One region of the Brevibacillus sp. NRRL NRS-603 genome, then DNA from elsewhere that is predicted to be linked to it. Evidence: riboswitches for the same ligand, from Rfam matches in the RefSeq annotation. Region 1 holds a riboswitch; the other holds the start of a gene.
The links. A riboswitch is a leader RNA that binds a small molecule or an ion and turns the genes downstream of it on or off. The one in region 1 is predicted to bind S-adenosylmethionine.
Positions count from the first base shown of each region.

Region 1 (4,675 bases):
TAACAAGCGTGTCGATCTAATGCTGAGTATCGGTAAACAAGAGCTCGGAAAAAAGATGGTTGTCTGGGATCCTACATACGACAATGGAACGAAAGACAATCCGACAGAGCGCGCTCAAAAAGAAGTATCACCAGGCAAGTATTACATCCGTGTGAGTGAGTACAATCGCAATGCGGTGAATGGCGAATATCAGCTGGATCTCGGATACACGCCGGTAAAAAAAGATTTTAATGAGCCGAATGACACCTATCAAAAAGCGTCTCCATTAAGCGGTGGGACAGTGATGTCAGGCACGATACCGACAGCATCTGATTCCGACTGGTTCCAATTTACTGTGAATAGTGAATCGTATGTGACGTTCCGAGCGCCGTACATTCCTGTCGATAGTGGCTTTCGTTTCGCGCTCTACAGCGATCGGAACATGAACTATGCGATTGCTTCGACAAATGAGGTAGCGGAGCTGTCTAACCGAGGAAGCGATATTTTCGGTTTGCGCTTGCAGCCAGGAAAATATTATGTACGCCTGAATAGTGGTTCTTCATTCAAATATGAATCGTACCGGCTCACGGTGACGCAGCAGAAGTTGATAGCGGGCTATCGCGATATTTCGGACCACTGGGCGCGCTCAGAGATCGTCAGACTTAGCTCTCGCGATATTGTAAATGGATTTAATGATGCGTCGTTCAAGCCGAATCAGGCAGTGACCCGTGCGGAGTTTGCGACGATGCTGCTTAAATCGATGCGTGCGACCGGTTCTAAGGTAGCGACTACCTATACAGGAAAAACGACCTTCCGGGATATGACAAAGCGGCACTGGGCGTATCACAACCTAGGTGTAGCTTATCAATTGGGAATTTTGAAAGGGTACCCGAAGAATGAAATGAAGCCGGATCAGCCGATATCGCGTGCGGAGATGGCGGTAATGATCGCGCGTGCACGTGATGTTTTGATGTACAATCGTGGTACCTCGAATTATCAGGATGTGCCAACGAGTCATTGGGCTTCTCCTGCCATTGAGGCTTTAACATCTAGAAAGTGGCTTAGTGGATACGGTTCCTCCTTTAAACCGAATGGTAGGGCAACTCGCGCTGAGGTAGCGGTGGTACTTTCCAAAGCCTATCAAATATAAGTAAAATTTTTCCTATTGACATCTCTGAAAAAAACAATTATTCTATTATCCGTAATGGATACTCTTATCCAGAGCAGGCGGAGGGACTGGCCCTATGAAGCCCGGCAACCGATCTTGAGCGGTGCTAACCAGCAGAACGGACATCTGTTCTGGCCGATAAGAGGATGAAGGAAGCAAAAAACGCTCAAACCTTTTCCTCCTAAAAATGGAAAAGGTTTTTTATTTGCGTTTACGTAGATAAAATCCTAACTCGGCTACCACACTATTTGTATGAGGTCAAAGGAGGTATTTTCTCATGGCTTTGCAAAAAGGTCGTCGTCTGTTTACATCCGAATCTGTAACTGAAGGACATCCGGATAAAATTTGTGACCAAATTTCCGACTCCATCTTGGATGCGATCCTGTCCAAAGATCCAAACGCTCGCGTAGCTTGCGAAACTTCCGTAACTACTGGTTTGGTTCTCGTAGCAGGTGAAATCACTACGAACACTTATGTGGATATCCAAAAGCTCGTTCGTGAAACCATTCGTGAAATTGGTTATGACCGTGCGAAATTTGGTTTTGACGCTGACACTTGCGGTGTTATTACTGCAATTGGCGAGCAGTCCGCTGACATTGCACTTGGTGTAGACCAAGCATTGGAAGCACGCGAAGGCCAAATGACTGACGCTGAGATCGAAGCGATTGGTGCTGGTGACCAAGGTTTGATGTTTGGTTTTGCTTGCAATGAAACACCTGAGCTGATGCCACTTCCGATCAGCATGTCTCACCAATTGGCTCGTCGTCTGACTGAAGTACGTAAAAACGGAACACTTGCTTACCTCCGTCCTGACGGAAAAACACAAGTAACCGTTGAGTACGATGGCGACAAACCAGTTCGTATCGATACAATCGTTATTTCTACCCAACATGCTCCTGAAACAACTTTGGAGCAAATCAAGCAAGATCTGGTTGAACACGTAATCAAACCAGTTGTTCCAGCTGAACTGTTGGACGCTGAGACCAAATACTTCATCAACCCAACTGGCCGTTTCGTAATTGGCGGACCACAAGGGGATGCTGGCTTGACTGGCCGCAAAATCATCGTAGATACTTACGGCGGTTATGCTCGTCATGGCGGCGGTGCGTTCTCCGGTAAAGATCCAACTAAAGTTGACCGTTCCGGTGCTTATGCAGCTCGTTATGTAGCGAAAAACATCGTGGCTGCTGGCCTCGCAGACAAATGCGAAGTACAAGTTGCTTACGCAATTGGTGTAGCACAACCAGTTTCCATCGCAGTAGATACATTCGGTACAGGTACCATTTCCGAAGAAGATCTGGTGAAATTGGTTCGCAAACACTTCGACCTGCGTCCTGCTGGTATCATCAAGCAGCTCGACCTGCGTCGTCCTATCTACAAACAAACAGCTGCATATGGCCACTTCGGACGCAATGACCTGAATGTTCCTTGGGAGCAAACAGACAAAGCAGAAGTTCTGAAGCAAGAGGCTGCTCAACTGTAAATTACTGAATGACATAAAAAGAGCCTGGTATTGCTACTGGGCTCTTTTTTATGTCAGGAGCAAAGCCATCCAATTATTGGGTCAATTGTTGCACAGGAATTTGTATGACTGTGTCGAATCTCCTAGTGAGGAAGTAGAGGAGGGGTTTTTTTGCCGAACAGAAGGCTCTTCCTGATCGTGTTTCTAACTTTTTTGTTTTTTGCAGTGGCTATTGGGTTGTTAGGCGAATCTTTTCTGGAAAAAAAGAATAAACAAGAAGTGCAACCTTTTCCCCAAGTGGATACGTCTATAAGCATAAGTGAGACAAAAAATGCTGAGCCAAACGTCACACCAATTGAAGAAGCAGTGGTTCAAACGAAAAAGTGGTATAACAATCAGGTTGTGGTTTTGACGTACCATCATGTTACGGATCAATCGAATCAGCGGTATGTCATAGCTCCTGATCAATTTGCCCGACACATGAAATTTTTGCATGATAACGACCTGAATCCGATTTCGTTGGAGGAGTTCCTGCGATTTATGGAGACGGGTACCTTGCCGACTGAGAATGCTGTATTGATTACGTTTGACGATGGGTATGAGAGTTACTACAAAGAAGCATTTCCGATCTTACGTACATACGGCTACCCTTCAGTGAACTTCGCGATTGCGGGGCGCTTAAGAGATGTAGCTGACCGAAAACGGGAGAATATGACGCCACCACTTACGCGTCAACAAGTTAACGAAATGATTTATTCGGGACTGGCTACAATCGGTTCCCACACGTACAGTCTGCATGAAGAGGAAGAACGAAATGAATGGGGCGATTTAGGCCCAGAAACAGCTCCGGTCTATCTCAAAGACTTGCATCGTTTAGAGGACGAGAAAGAGTACAGGGACCGCCTCTATGTGGATTTCAGTATATCTCGCGTCAGCTTAAGCGAATGGATGAATAAAGAGATCGAAGTCATCTCGTTGCCGTTTGGCTTCACAAGTCCAATCGTACTGGAGACAGCTCGTCAAGCTGGCTACCGCTATGTATTTACATCCAATCGTGGATTCGTTAAACAAGGAACAGATCCGTTTGCCATTCCGCGCAATGACATGGGACTGCGAGATGTAGAAGAAGAGCACCTCCAACAGTTGTTCACGAAGGCTAAAAATGAGTTTGAAGGAGAGCAATCATGAACAAAGCGATAGACATCAGCGTGCTGGACGGGGTGATCAAGAGAACGATTGAAACCGTAGAAACAAGTAAAACCCAAATATTTGATATAGCTGAAAACGCCAGACAGCATGGCAATTCATTGAAGTTTGATTTACATGAACTTCGACAAGAGATTTCCAAAGTGATTCAAAAAGTCGATGCGCTTGAACTCGCGTATCGCAAATCGCGCAACAAGCTCGTCTTGGTCAGTCGTAATTTTCATATGTACACGGAGGAAGACATTCGGGTAGCGTATGAAGAAGCCAGCCGTATTCAGGTAGAACTGTCCATTTACCGCGAGCGGGAAAACAACTTGAAGCGCAGAAGAAATGATTTGGAGCGCCAACTGCGTACCTTGGAAGAAACTATCGTCCGTGCAGAAAAGCTGGTTTCTCAAATGGGTGTCGTGCTTGGTTACTTGACGGGTGACTTAAGCAAGATAGGCGAGGCGCTGGAATCGGCTAAGCAGCATCAGTTGATGGGCCTAAAGGTAATCCAGGCTCAGGAAGAAGAGCGCAAGCGTGTCGCGCGCGAGATTCACGACGGCCCGGCTCAATCGATGGCGAATGTCGTGCTGCGTTCGGAAATTGTAGAACGCATGTTGAAGAACGAGCGCATTTTGGAAGCGCAAATGGAACTGCACGAGCTGAAAGAAATGGTACGCTTAAGCTTGGCGGATGTACGACGTATTATTTTTGATTTGCGTCCAATGGCATTAGATGACTTAGGGCTAGTACCTACCTTGCAAAAATATATTCAAACGTGCGAAGAGCGTATTCAGTCTTCCATTGATCTGGTAGTATTTGGTGTGGAGCCTCCTTTGCGCAGCTCTGTAAAGGCTGCAATCTTCCGTTTGGTT
Region 1 is NZ_PXZN01000011.1:349,239-353,913, forward strand. It holds gene C7R94_RS07600 (S8 family peptidase) at 1-1,129, shown strand, start outside; SAM riboswitch class I at 1,191-1,292, shown strand; gene metK (methionine adenosyltransferase) at 1,425-2,630, shown strand; gene C7R94_RS07610 (polysaccharide deacetylase family protein) at 2,781-3,797, shown strand; gene C7R94_RS07615 (sensor histidine kinase) at 3,794-4,675, shown strand, end outside.

Region 2 (4,675 bases), on a different contig from region 1:
AATGCCCACCCTCTCCAGTAGTTTCCGTGTCTCTTCTTTTGCTTCCGTCTTCGTCTGCTTTCGATGTTTGATCAGCCCTTCCGCAATCTGCTGACCGATTTTCATCGTGGGGTTCAGCGATATCATCGGGTCTTGGAAGATCATGCCGATCTGCGAGCCGCGAACCTGCTGCCATTCCAGCTTCGTCAGCCCAGTCAGTTCACGCCCGCGAAACCGAATGCTGCCGCCTTTTACCTGACCGGACCGCGGAGGAATCATCCCCATCAATGCTCGGGCAGTCACACTTTTTCCGCAGCCGCTTTCCCCGACAATTGCCAGTGTCTCTCCCTCCTTCACAGAAAAAGAAACCCCTCTTACTGCCTGCACCTCTCCACCGTACGTGCGAAAGGAGACGCGCAACTGATCTACTTCTAACAATGGCTTCATGATGTACTCCCCCTCATCTCCTGATCCGTGGGTCCAGTGCGTCCTGCAAGCCGTCCCCGAGTGCATTGCACGCGAACATGGTAAGCGAAATCATGAATCCCGGAAAAAACAGACGCCACCACTGCCCGCTCAGCATAACCGCCAGCGCGTCGTTAGCCATGGTTCCCCAGCTGGCGGTTGGCGCTTGCACACCCAGCCCAAGAAAGCTGAGAAACGATTCGGCGAAAATCGCGTGCGGGATCGTAAAGGTCAGGTTGACGATGATGACGCCGATCGTATTCGGCACCAGATGCTTCATAATGATTTTGACATGAGAGGTGCCCAGCTTTTCTGCGGCCAGCACAAACTCCTGACGCTTGATCTGCATGATTTGTCCTCTGACCAGGCGGGCCATCCCCACCCAGCCAGTCAGGGAAAGGGCAATTATGATCGTTGAGAGACCAGGCTCCAGTACCACCATCAGCAGGATTACTACTAGCAAATACGGAATACTGTATAGAATTTCAGCCAACCGCATTAGGATGTTGTCCACACGGTCTCCCAGCTTGTTTCTGCCTGCCATATAACCGGATATCCCGCCGATGCATACCCCAATCACTAGGTCGATGGCTGCTGCCGCCACACCAATAAACAAAGAGATTTGACCGCCTGCCCAGGTACGTGCCCACATGTCCCGCCCCAAGTCATCCGTTCCAAACCAGTGCTCGCCCGACAATGGCAGATTTCCTTTTGTCAATGACTGTTCATGCGGGCTGTGGGGAACGAGCATCGGACCGATAATCGAGAGGGTCACCACTGCCATAAGCAGGAAGAACCCGAGCATGGCCAGCTTGTTGCTGCATACCCGCTGCCATACCTCCGGCCAATACCCAAGACTGGGACGTTCCCAAGTTTCCTCGGATAGCCGGTTTCGGTCGACTGGTCGAAACAAGGAATCCAGTTGTGTTGCCTGATTGGCCATAACGCTACTTCCCTCCACTCGTCAATCTGATGCGCGGGTCAATCACCCGATACAGCAGGTCGATCATGTACAAAGTAAAAATGAGCACAAAGCTGTAAAAGACTGTCGTTCCCAAAATAACAGGATAATCGCGGTTAAAAATGCTTTCCACGAAGTATTTGCCGAGCCCGGGAATGGCGAAAATCTTTTCCACCACAAAGGTTCCGGTCATCAGGTTGGCAAACAGCGGACCAATAAAAGTAAGAACCGGCAGTATGGCGTTGCGCATCCCGTGTCTAACGACAATGGAAAAGGTGCCAAGCCCTTTTGCCTCCGCTGTACTTATGTATTCCTGTTGCCAAACCTCAAGCATACTGGCTCGAACAAAACGGGCAATAATGGCGAGCGGACCGATAGCGAGCGCAAGCGTTGGAAGAATCGAGTGTTCCCAGCTCCCCCACGCAGCAACGGGAAATAGCTCCCATTTGACCGCCAAGTACTTGATCAACAGTGGCGCTAGAATAAAGCTGGGGACGGAAATTCCGATGATCGCTGCAAACATGGACAAGAAATCCAGCGTTCGATTGTGATAGAGTGCCGCTACGATTCCCAGTGTGATTCCACCTACTAGCGCGACAATAAACGACTGGAGTCCCAGAACAGCCGAGGCGGGAAATCCCTCTGCAATCAGCTTGTTCACATCCCTCGTCTTGGACTGGATAGAGGGCCCCAAGTCAAATTGCAGCAGTCCTTTCAGATAGAGCAAGTACTGTACCGTGATTGGCTGATCCAGGTTGTACTCCGCCCGCATGTTCTTCACTACTTCTTCCGGAAGCATTTTGGCGTCAGAAGCGAATGGATCACCCGGAATCAGGTGCATGGTCACAAATGTTACCGTGACAATAATCCACAGCGTAACGATCATGAGAAAGCCACGCTTGACTGCATAATGAAGCACGTTGTTTCCTCCTTCACAAAAAACAAAGTAAAAAGATATAAATACAATGAATTGAAAATATAGAAAACCCCTCTCCGAAAAGAAGAGGGGCGATTGCACGGTTCCCACCTTCTCATCTCGCAGAATAACTCCGCAGGAATTAGCACCGTAAGGTCAATCAGACCAAGGTTGCCGGGTTTCATCGGGCCAGTCCCTCCACCACTCTCGATAAGAATGTTCTATGAAATTTAATTTCATCGTAAAATTCTTTTTTATCTTATCATTTTACTCGGATATGTCAATGCTGTTCAATGACAATTGATTTTTCTTTATTTTTTATGGAAATATAAAAATGTCTGCCCAAATCTTAATCGTGGTGGCTAGGATCAACAAGGCAAGAATAGTTTGGAGAATACGGGTACCCAAACATTTGCTGACCTTCGCACCGAGCGGCGCTGCCATGATGCTTGCGATTACCATGATCACGGATGGCCACAGCAATATGTCCCCCGCCATCCATTTCCCTACGGTCGAACCGATGGAGGAAAGAAACGTGATGGCAAGAGAGGAAGCAATTGCAACTCTCGTCGGTATCTTGAGGATGATCAACATGATGGGAACCAAAATAAAAGCGCCAGCGGCCCCAACAATTCCGGAGGCTCCTCCTACAATCAAAGCGGATAATACGGCTGTTGGTTTATGAAAGATAACCTTGGTATTTTCACGTTCATCTACTCGCTTTTTTGGCAGGAACATCAAGATGACAGCAATGGTGGCCAGAATGGCGTAAACGATATGGATGGCTTCTGCGGAAAGATATTTTCCTCCATATCCTCCAAGCAAGCTACCGACAATAATGGCACTTCCCATGCACAGAACGAGCTGGTAATGGATAACCTTATCTTTGCGCAGAGTCCAAACAGCAGCTAGGGTGGCAAAAAATACTTGGACGGCACTTATTCCGGATACTTCGTGAGCTGTGTAAGCAACAAATCCAAGGGCGGGCGGAATGTACAGAAGCATTGGATACTTGATGATGGAGCCCCCGATTCCCACGAGACCAGAAATAAACGATCCCGCGAAACCGATAACAAACAGTGTGATCACAAGATCGATAGTCATAGGCTCACTCTTTGCAACTCCTCGCTTCGTTTTATCCTCGTTCTACAACTGCCAAGCCGTCTAGTTGCCATTTCAAGATTCCGCCGCTCAAATTTATTACATCCTTGAATCCGTTTGCTTTCAGGATGCTTGCTCCAATGGCGGATCGGACACCGGAGCGGCACTGTACGAGAACTGGCTTCTCGTGAGGAATCTCATCCAGCCGCATGGCGAGAGTACCGAGCATGATGTGCTGTGCATCCGGAATGTGTCCTTCCTTCCACTCAGCCAGATTGCGTACATCCACTACGTGAACCTCTCCTTTTTCCACCCGTTCTGCAATCTCCAGCGGTGTTACGTCTTCGATTATCTCGAGCGAAGACTCTTCACTTTCCATTAGCTTGCCGCTGTCGATAAAGCCTGTGACACGATCAATCCCTACAGCATGCAAGGCTTGTAAAATCTCGTCCAGCTCATCTGGGTTGCCCAGGATGTGAACCGGACGATCGTAATCGACGATCCAGCCCGCCCAGTTGGCAAATGACTTGTTAAAAGGAATGTGAAGTGTTCCCGCCAGATGCCCCTTCGCAAATTTCTGGAAAGGACGCGTATCGATCACCTGTCCGTTTCCCAGCGATTCCTTTACCGCTTCAAGCGAGTTGAACTCTTGAACAACAGGGAGTTCCTTGAGCAAGGCAGGGCCTTCCTTATTCACGCGTTTCATCACGGCAAAATACGTTGGCGGCTCTGGTTGTCCATCCAGGAGTGTATTGACGAATTCCTCTTCAGTGGAGAGTAACAGCGCCCAGTTAAAGAGCTTTTCATAACCGACGGTAGAAGACGGTACGGCCCCCAATGCTTTCCCGCAAGCACTTCCTGCGCCATGAGCTGGCCATACCTGCATATAATCCGGCAGTTGCTTGAATTTTTGGAGGGACTGGAACATGGCTCTTGCACCTAACTCGGACGTCCCCTTCATTCCTGCCGCTTTTTCGAGCAAGTCCGGTCTGCCGATATCGCCGACAAAAACGAAATCTCCCGTGAAGATCCCGATGGGGCGATCTGCATTCCCTCCGACGTCTGTCAAAAGGAAAGAGATGCTCTCAGGTGTATGGCCAGGAGTATGCATGACTTCAAATAGCAGGTTTCCAATAAAAAAACGATCTCCATCGTGGACAAGCTGATGGTTCAAACCTTCCAAGTACTGATATTTCCATTCCTCATCGCCTTCATTGGATAAAAACAGCTTCGCCTGATGAGCTGCGCCCAGT
Region 2 is NZ_PXZN01000012.1:246,310-250,984, reverse strand. It holds gene C7R94_RS08640 (ABC transporter ATP-binding protein) at 1-426, opposite strand, end outside; gene C7R94_RS08635 (ABC transporter permease) at 440-1,387, opposite strand; gene C7R94_RS08630 (ABC transporter permease) at 1,392-2,324, opposite strand; SAM riboswitch class I at 2,434-2,538, opposite strand; gene C7R94_RS08625 (sulfite exporter TauE/SafE family protein) at 2,640-3,425, opposite strand; gene C7R94_RS08620 (MBL fold metallo-hydrolase) at 3,457-4,675, opposite strand, start outside.
Region 2: another riboswitch for S-adenosylmethionine. It lies ahead of C7R94_RS08630 (ABC transporter permease); the one in region 1 lies ahead of metK (methionine adenosyltransferase).